Regions from separate parts of the Thermobacillus sp. genome, predicted to be linked through region 1. Evidence: predicted binding sites of a transcription regulator. Region 1 holds the regulator's gene; the other holds the start of a gene.
What was found. The regulator Rex, encoded in region 1, represses fermentation and respiration genes when NADH is low (regulators of the CRP and FNR family bind a similar motif). The targets are predictions, from matches to a motif close to TTGTGAAATATTTCACAA.
Positions count from the first base shown of each region.

Region 2: the regulator Rex is predicted to act here: its motif matches at 3,783-3,800, upstream of C6W55_RS10390 (cytochrome c oxidase subunit II).

Region 1 is NZ_QEWA01000033.1:183,678-188,414, reverse strand. It holds gene dinG (ATP-dependent DNA helicase DinG) at 1-1,721, shown strand, start outside; gene C6W55_RS06970 (redox-sensing transcriptional repressor Rex) at 1,721-2,380, shown strand; gene C6W55_RS06965 (amidohydrolase) at 2,358-3,665, shown strand; gene C6W55_RS06960 (cell wall elongation regulator TseB-like domain-containing protein) at 3,662-4,189, shown strand; gene C6W55_RS06955 (hypothetical protein) at 4,323-4,737, shown strand, end outside.
Region 2 is NZ_QEWA01000038.1:116,821-121,557, reverse strand. It holds gene C6W55_RS10405 (DUF4279 domain-containing protein) at 1-229, opposite strand, end outside; cyclic di-GMP riboswitch class I at 292-395, opposite strand; gene C6W55_RS10400 (aminotransferase class I/II-fold pyridoxal phosphate-dependent enzyme) at 730-1,332, shown strand; gene C6W55_RS10395 (b(o/a)3-type cytochrome-c oxidase subunit 1) at 1,397-3,070, opposite strand; gene C6W55_RS10390 (cytochrome c oxidase subunit II) at 3,121-3,588, opposite strand; gene C6W55_RS10385 (cupredoxin domain-containing protein) at 3,925-4,326, opposite strand; gene C6W55_RS10380 (NUDIX hydrolase) at 4,424-4,737, opposite strand, start outside.

The DNA of each region.
Region 1 (4,737 bases):
TCTGGCTCGGCGAGACGGAGCACGGCGACCAGGAAGAGCTGAACTTCGGCGGCCGGGGCGCCGAATATTGGCACACCGTCGCCAGCGACGCCGACTCTTGCCTGAGCCGCTCCTGCCCATGGTTCAAGCACTGCTTCTATCACCGGGCGAAGCAGGAAGCCGTCCATGCGGACCTGGTCATCACAAACCATTCGTTGCTGTTCACCGACATCCGCGCCGAATACCGGCTGCTGCCCGCATATGACCACCTCATCGTCGATGAAGCCCATCATTTGGATGACGCCGCCGGCAAACATCTCGGCACGCAGCTCTCCTACAACAGCGGCATGCATCCGCTGACGCGGCTGAGCAAGGATGCCCGCTCGGGGCTGATCTTCCAGCTCAGGCAGAAGATCGCGTCCACCGGCCATGCGCGCGCGGAAGCGTGGATCGAAACGATCGAGAAGGCCGTCCCGGTGTTCGGCGAGCTGCGCATCCACTGGGACGAGCTGTTCGAACTGCTGTACCGGCTGGCGCAGCCGGAGCCCGACGCCGACGGCGGGCAGGGCGTCCTGCGGCTCAGGGCCGATAAGCCGCCGTCCGAATGGGAAGCGGTGCGGACGGCCGAAGCGAACGTGTTCGCCTCCTTGAACGAGATTATCCGCACGTTCGACAAGCTGCTCGCGGAAATCAAGGAACATTGCGACGACGCCGAGGTCGAAGCGGTGGCCGTCGACACCGCGGGCCGGGTGAAGGATCTGGCGCGCGTCCGCGACGATCTGCACGGTTTCGTCAAGCTGGAGGAAGGCGGGACCGTTTACTGGCTGGAGGCAAACGCGTTCTCCAAGTCGCGGTCGGTGCATCTTTATGCCGTGCCCGCCGATGTCAGCGGACTGCTCAAACAATACTTCTTCGATTCGAAGCGGAGTGTCATCCTGACCTCGGCCACGCTCAGCGTGCACAAATCGTTCGAGTACGCGACCGAACAACTCGGGCTGTCCGGATTCGAAGCGGACGGACGGCTCGCGACCGTCCAGCTGCCGTCGCCGTTCAATTACCGCGACCAGGCGCTGGTCGTCATCCCGCGCAACCTCCCGCCGATCAAGGGGGCGTCGGCGGATCCGGCGTTCCTTGCCGCGCTCGTCGAATCGCTGGCCGACGTGGCGCGCGAGACATCAGGCAGGATGCTCGTCCTGTTCACGTCCTACCGGATGCTGAAGCAGGTGTATGAGCCGCTGAAAGAGCGGCTTGCCGAAGCGGGAATCGCCGTCATCGGCCAGGGCATCGACGGCGGCGGCAGGACGAAGCTTGTCCGCCGGTTCCGGCAGCAGCAGGCCTCGGTGCTGCTCGGCACGAGCAGTTTCTGGGAAGGCGTCGATCTGCCGGGCGACGCGCTGACATGTCTCGCCATCGTTCGGCTGCCGTTTACGCCGCCGAACCATCCGCTGCTCGAAGCGAAATCGGAACAGCTGGCGGCGGAGAAGAAGAACCCGTTCATGAAACTGTCGATTCCGCAGGCGGTCATCCGCTTCAAGCAAGGCTTCGGCCGCCTCGTCCGCACGGCGAAGGACAAGGGAATCGTCATCCTGTACGACACGCGCGTCATTGAAACGAGCTACGGCAAATATTTTCTGTACTCGCTGCCGGGCCCCAAGATCGAGACGATGCACATCGAACAGATTGTGCCGCGCATTCGGGAGTGGCTGAGTGAAACCGGGACGACGCAGGGAGGATCCGCGTGATGAAGCAGCAGACGAAAATATCCGAGGCGGTCGTGCGCAGACTGCCGCTCTATCTTCAGGCGCTCAACGAGCTTTCGCGCGGCGAGGTGCAGACCGTCTCGTCGCAGGCGCTCGGCCGCAAGCTCGACCTCAACCCCGCGCAGATCCGCAAGGATCTGGCGTACTTCGGCGAATTCGGCCGCAAGGGCATCGGCTACGACGTCTCCTACCTGATCAGCAAGATCCGGCACATCCTGAAACTGGACAGGGGAATCAATGTCGCGCTGGTCGGCGCGGGCAATCTTGGCCAGGCGCTCTGCAACTACAACCGGTACAGCCGCGACAACATGAAGATCGTCGCAGTGTTCGACGACCATCCCGACAAGATCGGAATGCAGATCAACACGATGCGTGTGCAGCCGATGGAGGAACTGAAGGCGACGGTCGAAGCGCTGCAAATCCGGATCGGCATCATCACCGTGCCGTCCGCGGCGGCGCAGAAAGTGGCCGACCAGCTGGCGGACGCCGGCATCGAAGGCATTCTGAATTTCGCGCCGGCCATTCTGAAAGTGCCGCCGTCCGTGCGGGTTCATCACGCCGATTTTACGACCGAACTGCTCAGCCTTGCTTATTATTTGGAAAAGGATGCGGATCACGATGACGACAAAGTGGTGGATTGAGGGCGGCACGTTTCTGACCATGGACGACGGCCAGCCGATTGTAAACGGCCATCTGGTCGTGGAAGGCAGCCGGATCGTCTATCTTGCCGAAGCGCATCCCGGCGCGCTGGCCGACGGGGCGGAAAGGATCAGCGGCAGCGGCCTGCTCTTCATGCCGGGGCTGATCAACACGCACGGCCACGCAGCCATGACGCTGCTTCGCGGGTATGCCGACGACATGGTGCTGCAGGACTGGCTGCAGAACAAGATCTGGCCGCTCGAGGCGCGCTTCACGGCGGAAGATGTGCGCGCCGGCGCGGCGCTTGCGGCCGTCGAGATGCTGAAGCGCGGGACGACGGCGTTCGTCGACATGTACGATCATATGGATGAAGTGGCGCAGGTTGTCGAGCAGGCGGGCCTCCGGGGCGTGCTGGCCCGGGGCGTCATCGGCCTGTGCTCCGAGGCGGAGCAGCGCGCCAAGCTCGAGGACGCGATCCGGTTCGCGCGGGATTGGCACGGCAAGGCGGACGGCCGCATCCGCGTCATGATGTCGCCTCACGCGCCCTACACTTGTCCGCCGGCGTTCATCGAGCAATTCGTGCAGGCCGCGCACGATCTCGATCTGCCGATGCACACCCATATGTCGGAGACGGCCGCGGAGGTGGAGCAGAACGTGCGCGATTACGGCGTCCGGCCGGTCGAGCATCTTGACCGGCTCGGCATGTTCAGCCGGCCGACGCTTGTGGCGCATGCCGTCCATCTGAACGATGACGAGATCGCGCTGCTCGCCGAACGGGGCGTTGCCGTCTCCCACAACCCGGCGAGCAATCTGAAGCTTGCCAGCGGCGTCGCGCGGGTGCCGGACATGCTCCGCGCGGGCGTGACCGTGTCGCTCGGCACGGACGGCGCGGCGAGCAACAACAACCTTGACGTTTTCGACGAAATACGGCTCGCGGCGCTCATTCACAAGGGCGTATCCGGCGATCCGACGGCGGTGCCCGCTTATGAAGCACTCAAGCTCGGAACGGTGTACGGGGCGAAGGCCATCTGGCAGTCGGACGAGATCGGGAGCCTCAAGCCCGGCATGCGGGCGGACATTGTGGCCCTCGACATCGACCAGCCGCACTATTATCCGCGGACCGATCTGATCTCCCATCTGGTCTACGCGGGCAACGGCAGAGACGTGAAACACGTCTGGGTCGACGGCGTGCAAGTCGTGAGGAATCGGACCTGCACGCGGCTGGACGAAGAACGGATCGCCGCGGAAGCGGCCGCCCGCTTCGAAAGGCTGAGCTCGGCGACATGAGGCGCCGGCAATCCGATATTCGCTTCATGACGCCGAAGCGTTGGGCTGTCATCATCCTGCTCGGGATCGGTCTGGTGCTGATGCTGCTCAATCTGTATTTTCAGTGGGCCCGAAGCGACTATGTTCGGGAAGAGCGCGATGCGATCCGGCGGGTGAAGGCGGAAGCCGGCCTGACGAAAGTCGAATCGGCGGTCAAATTTGTATGGGACGACATCGTCTGGATTATCCGCGGCGAGCGGGAAGACGGGGCCGATCTGTATGTATGGGCGTTCGCGGACAGGATCGAGAGTGTCCATGGGGAAGAGGCTTATGATGTTGAGCGGCTGCGGCAAGACGTGCTTCGTGCATTTCCGGATGCGTCCATCATCCGCATCCGTCCGGGGTACGCCGAAGGCCGGCGGATCTGGGAAGTTTATTACAGCAGGGAAGAAAGTGACGTCAAGCGTCACTACTATGGATTTTATGCCTTTGAAGACGGCCGTCCGATCGAGACCTACCGGCTGCCCGCGCGTTCATCCGGTTGACCTCCGGGGAGCGTCCGCCGCGCCTGAACTGGCGCAGGCGGGCGCTCCTTGCCTGTTATTGCCGGCCCATTCGATGTTCCGCGTATGTTATACTCTATTACATACGGCATCGCATGGGAAGGAGGCAACTGAGATGACGCACATACGCATAGTCCCTGTGTTGCTGACGGCGCTGTTGACAGGCGCCGTGTTGTTCGGCGGCTGGTTCGGCTACCGCCATTTCGCAGTCGAACAACCGCTGGCCGTGACGTTCGCCGGCATCGAAGGCGTGACGGCTTATGATCCGATTGTGACTGACGATCGCGTGACGGTGGAAATCACGCTTGACGGAACGGTCAATCTTGCGGAAGTCTATCGGAACATCCGGGAGCAGGCGGGAAGCTCCCTCGGCGGACGCGAGCTCGATCTGGTCATCCGCCAGGAGCGGAACGAGAAGCTGGAGAAGATCTGGTCATCGGCGCTTTTCACGATCGCGCAGGCGATGGAAAACCGCCGATACGCCGACATTCCGGAAGCCGCCCGCAAGCTTGAAGCCGCACACTCCGGGC
Region 2 (4,737 bases), on a different contig from region 1:
CGGACAGATGATGGATATACCCGATGTTCGGTTCCAGCTCCTTGAGCAGTTGCATGAGCGAGCCGACGGGGTCGTTGCCGCGCATTTTCACCCGGTACATCCAGAAATCCTTGGACACTTTCTTGCCGCCGACCGACACCTTTCCGCCCTTTCTCAGGCATCTCGCCGGCTCCACATTCAAACTTCGCGTGATTTCATCGAAATCAAGCGTCTCTCCCCGGATGATCAAACTTGCGTCACCTGAAAAAAAGGCATGATCAACGGCATGTCCCATCCTTCATCACCACCATTTAGAGCAGCCCGGCTGTCATGGCGTGATCCGGACGTCATAGTCCCACGCTTTAGACCCGTGGCTTTGCGTCCCCGACTTTCGTACGGGTTTACCTCTTTTCTTTGCCTGGTTTTTCAGGTTGGAGTCCCGTCCGGGACCTGCCGATCTGAAGTTCCTCTCATTCGTTTTTATCGTCAATTTTTGCCACGCGATCAAGACCAATGTCCATATTCGCACCATTTTGAGCTTTTTTGACTATTCTGCAGACAAAAACAACCCGTGATCGAGACTTTTGGCCCATAAACAGAGCTTGCCGGCCACACCGCTAAGTTGCTTCAGCTGCTTCGTCCCACCCTTCCGTTACCAGTTCGACAAAGGCCTGAATGGTAATTTCATCAGAACAATCCTTGCGTGTAATCACATAGGTATCCAATGTTTGCGTAAACCGGTGCAAAGGGATGAGTTCTTCCTTTCTTATCTCCTCTTTGATCAAATCACCGCTGATGATGGAACGGGATATCCTGGAACAAATTGTGGAGATCGCACGATCGTGCGGAGCTTATGTACTTTGTGATGAAGTCTGTATGAACTTGCTCCAGGATGACGATTTGCTCTCCCTTGCAGGCCTTCGCCTCGGCTGGATTGCCGCTCCGCAGGAAGTCATCACGGAATGCATGAAGCACCGCGACTACACCACGATCAGTTGCGGGATATTGAACGAAATGCTGGCTGTCCATGCCCTGAAGAACTACGACAAGATCTTGAGAAGAAGCCGCAAAATTTTGCGGGACAACCTGGCCCTCCTGGATGAATGGGTGGAAAAGGAAGCCGCTTTTTCCTATGTCAAACCGCGTGCGGGAACGACAGCCTTGCTGAAATACGAATTCGAAGTGCCTTCTGTCAATTTCTGTACCGGTCTGCTGGCGAATACCGGCGCCTTTCTGACCCCTGGCGCGTGCTTCGATATGGAAGGGCATGTCCGCATCGGTTACGCTTGCAGTACCGAAGTGCTGCAGGCCGGACTTGAACAGATCTCCGGGTATGTGCGGAAAATGAAGTAAAGCGCCTGCCCGGACATTCGTCCGGGCAAGCGCCATTTGAAGGTTGCAGCATAATCTGACCGATTTACCACGTCACCCAGGGCTTCGATCCGGGCGCCGGATTCACGAGCATATCGCCGAACGGAACCGTGTACGCGAACAGGATCAACACAACGAGTACGCCCACCCATACGCCCCAGCGCTCGATCCACTTCGGCGTCGGTTCGGCTGCGTCAGCCGTCTCGCCGATCGGGAACTCGGCCGCGGTTTTCTCGTCGCCTTTCGGCGCGCGCATCAAGGCGATCATGTTGCAGAACATCAGGATGACGCCGATGAACAGGATCGTGCCGCCGATCGCCATCGCCACGTGATACGGCATCCAGAAGACCGCGTCCGGATGGTCGCCGTACGTCGTGTACGCCGTGCGGCGCGGCGAGCCGAACAGGCCGACCGTATGCATGGACCCCGACATGAAGAACATCCCGATCAGCCAGATGATCGTCTGGATGATGCCGAGCCGGTTCATCCGCGGCGTGAGCTGTTTGCCCAGCACGTGCGGAATGAGCCAGTAGGCGACGCCGAAGAACGTCAGGGCGACCGTCGTGGCGACCGTGAGGTGGAAGTGCCCCGTGACCCACAGCGTATTGTGCACCATCGCGTTCATCTGGTTGCTCGCGTTGATGATGCCGCCAGCGCCGGCCGGAATGAACACGAGCATGCCCATGAACGGCGCGAAGAAACGGACGTCACCCCACGGCAAAGTTTTCAGCCAGCCGAACAGCCCGCGCGCGCCCTTGGCCCGACCGGTCTGCTCGAACGTTGCAAACATTGCGAACGCGGTCATGAGAGACGGAATGACGACCATGAACGTCAGGACGACCTGAATGTACTTCCAGACCGGTGCGATGCCCGGTTCCATCAATTGATGGTGGAACCCGACCGGGATGGAGAACAGAATGAACAGGACGAACGACAGCCGCGCCATCGAATCGCTGAATATTTTGCCCCCGATGATCTTCGGTATGCAGATATACCAGCACATGTACGCCGGCATCAGCCAGAAGTAGACGAGCGGATGGCCGAAGTACCAGAACAGCGTCCGGCTGATCATGATGTTGATCTTCTCCACCCAGCCGAACGACCACGGAATGAACTGGAACAGCACCGTGATCGCGACGCCGATCGTGGCGATCTGCCAGACCAGCATCGTGGCGACGGCCATGAAGCCGAACAGCGGGCTGACGCTGCCCTTGTGCGTCCTGCGCCAGTACCGGTATTGCGCGAAAATGCCGTACCCGCTGATCCAGCTGCCCACGACGACGAACACCAGGGCGATGTAGAAGAACGGATTGGCTTTCAGCGGCGCGTAGAACGTGTAAAGCACCGTCGCTTCGTTCGCCAGAATCATGATCGTGCCGAGGATCGTGCCGACCGTCATCAGGACGTAGCCGGCCCAGCCCATCCGGCTCACGACGCCGAGCAGCTTGCCGCCCATCGTCTTGCTGACGCCAGCATACAGGAATCCGATGATGAAGAAGGTCGTGAAGATCAGCGCCATCAGGACGCCGTGCGCGGTAAGAATTTGATAGTAGCCGATCTCCGACGGCAGCTCGATCATGCCGCCGCGGACGAGCCCTTGCAGCACGCCCGCGACGCCGCCGAGCAGAAGCGCCGTGAAGGCCACCAGAAGGTGCGCCAGCACCAGCTTCGCATCTTTGCCGTCGAACGGCCGTTTATTGTCGGCGGCGGACGCTTGCATCACAGTAGCAGTCACGCTCGATCATCCTCTCCGTTTCGGTATTGTCGGTCTCATTTCACGATGATGGTCGTCGCCATGAATTCATGGCCCGCGCCGCAGTATTCGTTGCACAGCACCAGGTACTCGCCCGGCTTGTCAAACGTGTACGTGTAGTGGTTGACCTCACCCGGCACGGCCATCAGGTTGACCGTCGTGCCCGTAATCTGGAAACCGTGCACGACATCCGGGCTGGTCACCTGAAAATGCACCTTCGCCCCGAGCGGCACTTCCATCTTCGCCGGCTTGAAGCCGAACGCGTAAGCGATCATGTAGGCGTTGTACTCGTTCTCGCCGACCTGCTCGAGGCCGGGGTTGTTGAACGGGTATGTCTCGCTGACTTTCTCCGGATCGATCGTATGGTGGCCGGTCGGCGGCTGCATCCCCATGGCAAACGCGCCGACGCCGATCACGCCCAGGAAGACGAACAGCATCGCGACGCCGATGGCCAGCCAGATTTTCTCCAGACGATGAATATGCATGATGCTACCCCCTACCTGTTGATGAAAAGAATGAAAACCCCCAGCCACGACAGGGCTATGAAGCCGCCGAGCAGCATGACGGACGTAAACGTGCCTTTCAGCGTGTCCTTCTCTTTATCGCTTCGGTCCCGGGACATACGGTTCACCCTTTCCTCGTTTTTTACCGTAAGTGTAATGGCCCGCATACCCGTTCATTGTGAGATAAATCACAATAGCGTCGGCCATTTTCGTCGGTTTTGTTACAAATCGTCATAATATTCGGATAACAACAAAAGCGGACGCATTCCGTCGGAACGCATCCGCCTCTTGAAAAGATGATGCCTTGAATAATAGCCGTTATTCGACGATCAGCTTGCCGATCATGTCGTCATGGCCCGTGCCGCAGAAGAGGGAGCAGATGAACTCGAACTCGCCCGCTTTGTCGGCCGTGAACGTGATCGTCTCGCTGTCCTTGATCTTCTTGCCGTAACCTTTGATCTCGACTTCGTGCATGCCTTCTTCGTTGACCAGCTTGATCTCGACGGTGTCGCCCTTGTTCACGCGGATCTCCGTCGGTTCGAACGCCCAGTTCTTCGCTTTGATCTCGAACGATTTCGTCTCGCCCGTCGAAGCGGACTGCCCGGAACCGCTGTTGCCGGAGCCGCTGTTGCTGCCTGCGTTATCCGAATTGCCGCCGCAGGCCGAAATCATCATGGACACGCCCACGGCCAGACCCAACATTTTCAACCATTTTTTCATTCTCCGCACTCCCCTATCATTGTTTCTCGGAACTGATCCCATTGTAGATGCCGCAGGGGAGCGTCTGTGTGACAAATATCACAACCGGATCGCGAATCTATGAACGTTCTGTTACATAACCCGCCTTGCGCAAGATTCGTTCGGCCATCGGATGGAGTTCCGGAATCGGGCGGTCCGGGTGAAACCAGGCCAGTTCCAGCCCTTCGTGGTCATTCACGACCGGCTCGCCGGTCACGCCTTCGGCCTCGAACACCACAAGCGCGTTGTATACTTCGTCGCCGTTCGGATAGCGGTAGTACATGTCCCTCCCGGAGAGCAGCGCCACAAATTTGAACGATGCCGCGCGAAGCCCGGCTTCTTCGTACAGCTCCCGCGCCGCCGTCTCCTCGAACGACTCGCCCGGCTCCATGG